Regions from separate parts of the Rhodococcus sp. 077-4 genome, predicted to be linked through region 1. Evidence: predicted binding sites of a transcription regulator. Region 1 holds the regulator's gene; each other region holds the start of a gene.
The links. Region 1 encodes LexA, which represses DNA repair genes until DNA is damaged. Its sites were predicted from a motif close to CGAACANNTGTTCG; they were not measured.
Positions count from the first base shown of each region.

Region 2: a site for LexA is predicted at 1,430-1,443, ahead of ACNEOT_RS22205 (SAV_6107 family HEPN domain-containing protein). Genes of this name have one in related genera too.
Region 3: a site for LexA is predicted at 1,428-1,441, ahead of ACNEOT_RS02870 (DUF222 domain-containing protein). Genes of this name have one in related genera too.

Region 1 covers NZ_JAJPWC010000002.1:1,014,393-1,017,668, reverse strand. Annotated here, with positions in the region: gene hrpA (ATP-dependent RNA helicase HrpA) at 1-455, shown strand, start outside; gene nrdR (transcriptional regulator NrdR) at 468-932, opposite strand; gene ACNEOT_RS14050 (hypothetical protein) at 1,033-1,416, opposite strand; gene lexA (transcriptional repressor LexA) at 1,795-2,478, shown strand; gene ACNEOT_RS14040 (acyl-CoA dehydrogenase family protein) at 2,554-3,276, opposite strand, start outside.
Region 2 covers NZ_JAJPWC010000005.1:54,541-57,816, reverse strand. Annotated here, with positions in the region: gene ACNEOT_RS22210 (DUF3040 domain-containing protein) at 171-608, opposite strand; gene ACNEOT_RS22205 (SAV_6107 family HEPN domain-containing protein) at 838-1,293, opposite strand; gene ACNEOT_RS22200 (GNAT family N-acetyltransferase) at 1,490-2,107, shown strand; gene ACNEOT_RS22195 (phytoene desaturase family protein) at 2,112-3,276, shown strand, end outside.
Region 3 covers NZ_JAJPWC010000001.1:576,755-580,030, reverse strand. Annotated here, with positions in the region: gene ACNEOT_RS02870 (DUF222 domain-containing protein) at 1-1,393, opposite strand, end outside; gene ACNEOT_RS02865 (hypothetical protein) at 1,504-2,007, shown strand; gene ACNEOT_RS02860 (aldo/keto reductase) at 2,042-2,896, shown strand; gene ACNEOT_RS02855 (FAD-binding domain-containing protein) at 2,937-3,276, shown strand, end outside.

The sequences.
Region 1 (3,276 bases):
CTCGACGGACCGCCGCGGTGCTCGCCCTGGTTCGCCCGGTACTGACCGCTGCGCTGGCGTTGTCTGCGCAACTTCAAGCCTCCTCCGGGGAGCCGGCCGACGATGTTCGAGAACAGCTCGACGGGTTGATCTTTCGCGGGTTCGTCACCGAGTTCGGTTCTCGCCGGTTGGCGGACCTTCCGCGGTATCTCGCTGCGGCAACCAAACGGCTCGCGACGCTGCCGAGCAGTGCGGGCCGCGACGCCGCGGCGATGGACGTACTCGATCGCGTCTACGCCTCGTACGGGCGGCTGTTGGATTCGCTCCCGGAGAGCAGAAAGAACAGTTCCGGGGTGCAGGAACTGTTCTGGATGATCGAGGAGTTGCGAGTCGGACTGTTCGCCCAAGGGATTCGCACGGCGTATCCGGTCTCGGAGAAGCGCATCGAGAAAGCGATCTCGGATCAGTCTCGTTGACCCGTGCTGCCGTCAGTCGACGTCGGCGGACTCTCGATGCTTGCGAAGTTCGTGGATTTCCTTCTCGAAGTCCTCGGCCGAGCTGAACGAGCGATAGACGGAGGCGAAGCGCAGGTAGGCCACCTCGTCGAGATCGCGAAGGGGCCCGAGAATCGCCAAACCCACCTCGTTGCTGGGGATCTCTGCGGAACCGGCGGCGCGAATGGTGTCTTCGACCTGTTGAGCCAAGAGGTTCAAAGCGTCGTTGTCGACATCTCTGCCCTGGCAGGCGCGTCGAACACCCTTGACGACCTTGTCGCGGCTGAACGGCTCGGTCACGCCGCTACGCTTCACGACGGCCAGCACTGCAGCCTCGACGGTGGTGAATCGACGACCGCACTCCGGGCAGGAGCGACGACGCCGTATTGCCTGCCCCTCGTCCATCTCACGCGAGTCGACCACGCGTGAGTCGGGATGCCTGCAGAACGGGCAATGCATGAGGAAGCCTCCGTCGTATCCAACGCTCCGACGACGAGCACGCGCATCGGGGCAGTCAGTCGAGGATACTCAGTCTTCCCGGACGCGAGGGGGCCGGTGGTCATCTGCCGGGCGCATACTCGACGACTGCTCCGTCGTGTACTTCGACCACACCGGCCGGCTGCGCGCCCGACTCGGCTGCAGTGGCCCGCAGGTTCGCGATGCCGATCAGTCCCCCTGCGACGACCAGGACCGCCAACATCGACAGCACCAGCGATCGCATGCGAACCGGCTGACCCGCGAAGTGCGCAGAAGTCCGGTCGAACTCGAGATCGGCCTGCTCACGATCGGTGACATCCGTCCACGACGGGTCCAGGACGGGCAGGCACGGGCCGGACGGCGCGGCGACGCCGTGCACCGCCGGACGCGCCCGGCGGCGGCGCTCGACGACGGTGGACCGTGAACGGACGGCGGTGGCGGTGGGGCGATCGGTGATGATGGTCATCGGAACCTCGTCTTCACTCGTTGGATCGATTGTTCGATCAGGCGTTCGATGGACGCTTGTTCGAAGTTCTATCACGAGCCTCCGACAAAGTCTGTAGAAAACGCGACACGAGTCGAACAGATGTTTGATTCAACAGCTGATACACGCTAGATTCGTGTCAGAAACCACACGCCACACGAGTCGACACCATCAACTCCAGTCCGCGCAGACCGACCACGCAGACCGGATCCAGAACTTCAGCAGGAGGCCGACAGCATGAAGGACGAGACCTCGACGAGGTCGACCACGCGAACCACGGGTCCCAAGACGACCGGCGCCAAGGCCACCGCTACCAAGGCCGCCGCAGGAAAGCCGGCCGCAGAGCCGACATCCAAGGCCATGGAGGTCGGAACCGATATCAGTGCGGGTCTGACCGAGCGGCAGCGCAAGGTGCTCGAGGTCATTCGCGCCTCGGTCACCGAGCGCGGCTACCCGCCGAGCATTCGTGAGATCGGCGATGCGGTCGGTCTGACGTCGACCTCGTCGGTTGCTCATCAACTTCGCACCCTCGAACGCAAGGGGTTCCTGCGCCGGGACGCCAACCGCCCCCGCGCCGTCGACGTGCGTGGGCTGGACGAGGTGCAGGCCGATCAGGCTGCCGCCGCCGTAGACGGTTCCGCGGCGTCCGACGAACAGGATCGCCTGCCGACCCCGACGTTCGTGCCCGTTCTGGGACGTATCGCCGCAGGCGGTCCCATTCTTGCCGAAGAGGCCGTCGAGGACGTGTTCCCGCTCCCACGCGAATTGGTGGGGCAGGGTTCGCTCTTCCTGCTCAAGGTCGTCGGCGAGTCGATGATCGAGGCGGCCATCTGCGACGGCGACTGGGTGGTGGTTCGCCAGCAGTCCGTGGCCGACAACGGCGACATCGTGGCTGCGATGATCGACGGCGAGGCCACCGTCAAGACGTTCAAGCGGTCCAAGGGTGAAGTGTGGCTGCTGCCGCACAATCCCCTGTTCGAGCCGATTCCAGGCAACAACGCCGCAATCCTCGGCAAAGTCGTCACCGTGATGCGCAAGCTGTAGGGATCGTCACCGTAGTGACACGAGAAGGGCCGCAGCACATGTGCTGCGGCCCTTCGCGTGCATCGGATCAGCGGATCACAGATTCAATCCGCGGCCGATGATCTCCTTCATGATCTCGGTGGTCCCGCCGTAGATGGTTTGGACGCGAGAGTCCATGTAGGCCTTGGCGATCGGGTATTCCTTCATGTAGCCGTAACCGCCGTGCAGCTGCAGGCACCGGTCGATCAGCTTGACCTGATTCTCGGTGGTCCACCACTTCGCCATCGCGGCTTCCTGGACGGACAACGTCCCTGCATTGAGCAGTTCGATGAACTTGTCCACCATGATGCGGGTGGCGGTGGTCTCGGTTGCCAACTCCGCCAACACGAATCGGGTGTTCTGGAACTTGCCGATCGACTTTCCGAAAGCCTTGCGATCGCGGCAGTACTGAATCGTCATCTCCAGCGCCGACTCCATCGCGGCTGCCGCGACGACGGCGATCGACAGGCGTTCCTGGGGCAGATTCTGCATGAGGTAGATGAACCCCATGCCTTCTTCGCCGAGGAGGTTGGCGGCGGGCACGCGAACGTCGGTGAAGCTGAGTTCGGCGGTGTCCTGTGCCTTCATGCCGATCTTGTCGAGGTTGCGACCGCGTTCGAATCCGGGCATGTCGCGTTCGACGACCAGCAGGCTGAAGCCCTGTGCGCCCTTCTCCGGGTCGGTGCAGGCCACGACAATGATCAGATCTGCGTTGATTCCGTTGGTGATGAAGGTCTTCGAGCCGTTGAGCACCCAGTCGTCGCCGTCGCGGACGGCCTT
Region 2 (3,276 bases), on a different contig from region 1:
ACGGAGCGGAGCACGCCGACGAGCCGGCTGGGCCGAGAGCCCGGCGTGACGGTTCGAGACCGGAAACGACAACAGCACCTCACCCGAAGGTGAGGTGCTGTTGTCGGTCTACGCGTGAAGTTGTGGAGTCGAGCGGTTCCGGTCGGATTTCGGTGAGAAACCTGACCGACTCAATCCTGCTCGAACCTCTTTCGGAACCGATCTTCCATGCGAGAGGTGAAGCTGCCGCTCTTGCGGCCACCCTTCGATTTCTGCCCGGTACGACGCCCGGACGTCTCGGCGGCCTCGGCGACTGTGCTGTCTCCGTCCGGCGCGGCTGTTGCTCCCTTGTTGGAGCCGCCGAACAGGAACAGTGCTCCGGCACCGAACATGAACAAAAAGCCGACGAGACTGACGACGAGAAAAGCCAAACTGTTCGTCGACAATGCAACACCGGCGACGAGCAACACGAGTCCCACTACGAACAATGCGGCAGCCTGAAAGCGCCTCCTGCTCGACGCCGCGCGAACGCGACCGCCCCTCACATGAGACGCGAATTTGGGATCCTCGGCGTAGAGAGCGCTCTCGATCTGATCGAGCATGCGCTGCTCGTGCTCGGAGAGTGGCACGGTACCTCCCCCTGCACAGATATTGAAGGTCATTTCGGTTGGAAACGACGGGAAGCTGACCTTGGCGGCTACCTGCTGTCGATGATACGAGCTGAATCCGCCGCTTACCACCTACTCGGTCGATGTGTTCTTCGAGAAACCCCGAAGCATTCGGGACGCACGTCTCGAAAACACGGCGCAAACACTGGATGACGTGGCGATTGTGACCTGACGGCCAGGTCTCGATGAGCTATGCCGACAACGGTGCTGCCATCGGGTCGACGGACGAGAATCGCGCCTGCCCCCCGAGCCGATCCTCGACCGAGTTCAGAAAACGACTGACGTGCCGGTAGAAATCGTCGGCATCGAGATCGACGATCGCGCTCGATGCGCCGGCCTCGACCGCAGCGCGGGTGGCCGAGAAGGACGCGAAGTAGTCCGCCCACACGGCGAGATCGGGTGCCGCCTTTGCCATCAACACCCACGCACTGCGCGAGCGAGGACGCGCTCCGATCGAATTGGGCAACGACGCCAGCACGGCCGCCGCGCCTTTCAGTGCTGCGGCGTAGCTCAAGAGAAACCGATCTCCGGCATCGCTCTCCCCGATCGACTCGGACAGCAGAGCATCGGCTCGACCGAGCAGAACCTGCGCCTGACGCGACACCGGCGACCGCACTCCGGCATCGAACGCCTTCGTGATCGTCATACTCGAACACCTCCAGTTCGAATCTCCGGCGCGTACCTGACGCGGCCGGAACCGTGACGAAGCCTTACAGTCGAACTCCGGAGAATCCGACTCGACGATCCGAGCCGAAGCCACCGGCGCACTCGGCCCCGATCATCGAACACCCGTTCGACACATTCAATATAGCTGTGCCCACCGACAAGTTGCCGAAGAAAGGTTGAGAACAGTCGTCACCGATGCGCAGACAACGCCCTACCTGGTCGATCTGACGCCCCCGGAGTTTCGCCAGCGGCTGTTCGAGGCACTGTCCATCTACGTGGAGGCCATGGGCTATCCGCGTGGAACCGAACAGAGCCGCGCCCCGATGTGGAGCGAACATCTACACCGGCCGGGTTGGCGAGCGGTCGGCGCACTGCTCCCCAACCCCGACCCGACGCAGGAAGACACGCTGGTCGCCGTCGCATACGGCTATCACGGTGCCGCGCACCAGTGGTGGCACCAGCAGGTACGCGATGGATTGCGACGCGCCGGCCATTCCCCGCGCAGCGTCGAGGCCGCACTGGAGGACTACTTCGAGCTGACCGAGTTGCATGTCCTTCCGAGCGCTCAGGGGCACGGCCTCGGGGCCCGACTGTGCGGCCGGTTGCTCGACGGCGTCTCCGCGAACAACGTGATGTTGTCCACACCCGAGGTGGCGCAGGAGGACAACCGGGCCTGGCGGTTGTACCGGCGGCTCGGCTTTGCCGACGTACTGCGTGACTTCACGTTCGCCGGCGACCGACGCCCCTTCGCCGTCCTCGGCCGCCGGTTGCCGCTCGGCGGGCCAGTAGCCTGAAGATGTGATCGACGCTGTGGTGGTGGGCTCCGGCCACAATGCCCTGACCTCTGCCTGTTACCTGACCGATGCCGGCATGTCCGTCGAGGTTCTCGAGCGCGACACCGTAGCGGGTGGCGCGGTATCGACGGTGGAGCGATTCCCCGGTCATCGCGTGGACAGGGGTTCTTCGGCGCACATCATGATTCGTCACACCGGCATCGTCGAGGAGCTCGGGCTCGCCGAGTTCGGACTGCGCTACATCGACTGCGATCCCTGGGCATTCGCACCGGGAGCTGTCGGCACCGACGAACGCGCAATCGTGTTCCATCGCGATCTCGACCGGACCTGTGACTCCATCGCCGCCGCCTGCGGCACCGCCGATGTTCGTGCCTACCGCAGTTTCGTCTCGGTGTGGGGCCCCCGAAGCGAGCGCACCATGCGGGCGTTCGGTGGGCCGCCCACCGGCCCGAAGCTGCTTCGATCCTTCTGGGGCCTCGGCGCGCCCGACGGCGGCAGCATGCTCTCGCGCGAATTCCTGGCCACCGGCGATTCCCTGCTGGACGAGATGTTCTCGAGCGAGAGACTCAAAGCTGCCCTCGCGTGGTTCGGCGCACAGTCGGGTCCGCCGATGTCCGAGCCCGGGACCGCGCCCATGGTCGGCTTCGCTGCGCTCATGCACACCCTTCCACCCGGTCGCGCCGTCGGCGGTAGCGGCGCATTGACCGAGGCGATGATCGCCCGGCTGCAGCGGGACGGTGCAACACTGACCCTCGGTGACGCGGTGACCTCACTCGTCCGTCGCCCACACGGCTGGACCACCAGGACCGCGTCGGGACGGGAGGTGGACAGCCGCGTCGTCGTGGCCGGCTGCCACATCGTCACCACCCTCGACCTGCTCGCCGCAGGCGGACACGATCCGGCGCAGATCGCACGGTGGCGCAGCACTATTCGAGTGGGGCCGGGGATCGGTACTGCGGTCCGGCTGGCGACCGACGCCCTTCCTACGTATCCGAGCGCCGAGCGGATCGAGGACGGCACCCACGGTCTGGCCCTGCTGGTACGCGACCGCAGCCAATTGCGTCTGGCACACGGGCACGCACTGGCCGGCCACCTGCCGCCGGTTCCGGCAGTGCTGGGCATGTCGTTCAGCGCACTCGATCCCACCATCGCACCGCCGGGACAGCATC
Region 3 (3,276 bases), on a different contig from region 1:
CGTGGTCGTCGAAGATGGTGAGGTAGTGGTGGGCGTGGGAGGCCATGCGGATGGCGTCGCGGATGTTGACGCGTGATCCGGTGGCGGTCATGGCGTATCCGCAGCCGGCTTCGAGATCCCGCAGCGACATTGTCACTATCGCGGTGACGGGTAGACCGCGGTGCGTGCCGAGTGTCCCGGATGCAAGTGTCTGCCGTAGCGCGAGCTTGAGGGCGTCGTGGCGGCGTTCGTTTTGGGTGCGTCGATCCCGCGCGGCGGCAGCATCACGTATATCTGCCGCGTCGTCTGAGTCAGCAGCTCCGTCGGGCGCCGCTGCGTCCTTGGGTGCGGCTGTGCCGTCGGACCCTGTGCCGCAACCACAGTCGACACCGTCGCAGTCGTCATCGTCACCGCAGTCGCCGTCACTGTCGTAGTTCGTCTCATCCCACAAGCCCGCATGACTGGACCCGGCATCGCCCGGAAAGGACTCGGGCGTCGGCGTAGTAGCGCTGCCGCCCCCGCCGTCGTCATCACCGCCGGCCTCGTCTTTGTCGTCGTAGCTGGTCTCGTCTTTGTCCTCGTTGCTGGTCTCGTTGTGGACGACCGATGTCGGGTCGGCAGGATTGTTCACCCCCGGCTTCGCGGCCTTGGAGAACAAAGCTTCGAGGTAGGCCCGTAGTTCGGAGTCGACGCAGAACTTCCCTTCCGACATACCGTCGGAACCCTGTTCACCGAGATAGAAGAACGCATCCCGTCGCTTGCGCGGCCTCGGCTTTCCGTTCTCGTCGTCGTCATCATCGTCGTGATTGCCGTCGGGGTTGAGGATCGAGTCCAGGTGCGCCACCAACGGCGCGAAGTCGTCGGGTCGTCGGGTCGATGCGAGACCCACCAACTGCTCTTCGGCGAGATCGCGTGTCTGTGGGTCAGTCCTGGAGGGCAGGTGTCTGAAGAATTCGCGGATCATCTGCACGTGTTTGGCGTCGAGCAGCCCTGCCCGCAGCGCTGCAGCGGTGTGCGGCAGCAACGGGGGCAGTACTTCGCCGGAGAAGGAGGTGCGGTCACCCAACTCCGCAGCCAGGCGCACTCGGGCTCCGGCTGCTCGTGGGGTGATCCGGAGCATCCATGCCACCGACGACGGTACCGATCCCGGGTACACGTCGAGGCCGTGTTGGCTGATCAGTTCGTTGAGCCAGGTGTGCGAGTACGCCGTCACGGACCGCGACACAGTTTCCATGCGTTGAATCACCGCACGCCGGTCGGCATTCGTCCACGACACCGACCCCTGCCCGGCCAATTCGGCGACCGTCGATTCGACGGCTGAGACCAGCGCCGACAGTTCGGGATCGGACACATCGGGAGCTGGCGGCACCGTCTCGATGCCGTCCACCCCTGATCCGCCGTCCCCCGAAAGCATGAACAAAATCTACCGCGACCCACCGACAAGTTTTCGAACACACGTACGAGCCTCGCGCGGTGACCGTCCTTGACCCGAGCCTCCCGGGTGACGGTGATACCAATGGCGTCATGACAACGCGGCCGAACCACACGAGATCTTTTCGCCGCGGCGTGATCGTGACAGGAACGCTTCCCCTCTTGTGGTGGGGTATCAGCCTCGCAGCGGGCGCATCGGGTATCGGCTACGACGCCATCGGGGACGTCGTAGTCACGTGGAACATCACCACGGCCGTCGGCTTGATCGTTCTCCTTCCCGCTGCAGTCTTCTCCATTGCTGGCAGTCTCGAACTCCCGTCGCCCCAGAGCTCGCACCGAGGCCGTTGGTACGCGACCGTCGGACTCGCCCTCACAACGGCGTATTGCCTGCTGATCGTGATCAACTCTGTCCTTGCCGTCTACGGCGGCCCTGTCCGCCGCGACCCGAACAGTTGGAGTCCCGAGCTGTCCACACCGGAGCAATGGGCGGTTGGCGGACCCTACGCACTCTTCTTGATCCCAGCAGGGGCAGTGCTGACAAGACTTTGGAGTACCCGAACGAGCCCAGCGTCCAAGACACAACGGGCAATCACTTGACCTCGACGGCACTTGAGGTCATACCCTGTCGGCCATGACAGACGCGAATCCGTGGATACTCGACATCCCACCGCTTCAGGGCCTCGGATTGATGCGACTGACCGACGACGGCTGGGGGGACGAGGACCGAGATCCTGGAGTCTTGATTCGCACTGCCATCGAGGCAGGCGTGACGTTGCTCGATACAGCCGAAATGTACGGCAACGAAGCAACAGTGGGGCGCGCGTTGGGTTCTCATCGTGATGAGGTGACGCTGTGCAGCAAGTTCGGCGTCTACTGGGGTGAATCGGGTCGCTTCGACGACTGGTCCGTCAAGGCCGATCCGCAGACGGTTCGCAGTGCGATCGACGGCACGCTCGAGCGGCTCGGCGTTGACTACCTCGACGTCTACTACCTGCATCATCGCAGCGAGGACACACCGATCGAGGACACGGTCACCGCGATGGCGGAACTGAAGTCGGCGGGCAAGATTCGCCACCTCGGTTTGTCCAACATCACGGTCGACGACATCCGTCGCGCACACGCAGTACATCCCATTGCCGTTGTGCAGCAACAGTGGTCGCTCGCCCATCGTGAGGCGGAATTGTTTCTGCCGACTCTTGCGGAGCTCGGCATCGCCCTCGTCGCACATTCGCCCCTCGGGCATGGCAATCTCACCGGCACACATGACACGCCCCTCGATGTCGCTCTCGCGGGGGTCGCCTTGAACAGAGGGGTGACACCCGGCCAAGTTGCGTTGGCATGGGTTCATCACCGCGGTAGTCACAGCGGGGCGACGGTCGTTCCGCTGCCCGGAACCACCAGCATTTCCCACCTGCGCAAGAACGTCGAGGCAGCGCACCTCATCCTGAACGACTCCGACATCGAGCTCTTGGACGCCGCCTTGTAGTTCGAGTTTCCGTTCCGTTTCAACGGGGAAGACCGACCGCATGTCCGAGCTACCTCCTCCTCCCTCCATCGCCGACGCTTTCACCACCGAGGACGTCGTTGCCTGGGTTGCCGAGCATCTGGGCGACCTGACGCGCGAGGGCCCGGAAGGCATCAGGGCGGGAGGCATTCGCGGCGGTCAGTCTGCTGCCGATGCCGCGCTGGCCGGCCTCGACATCACCGGCTACGCCCGCGATCGCAGCACCGTTCTCCCGGTGAATCGCCGCGGCGCGAGCCGCATGTCGCCGTACATCCGCCACGGGTTGCTGACGCTGCGGGAGGTCTGGGACGCCGTCGCCGACGCTCCCCCACGCGACCGTTCCCGCTATCGGGACGAGCTGA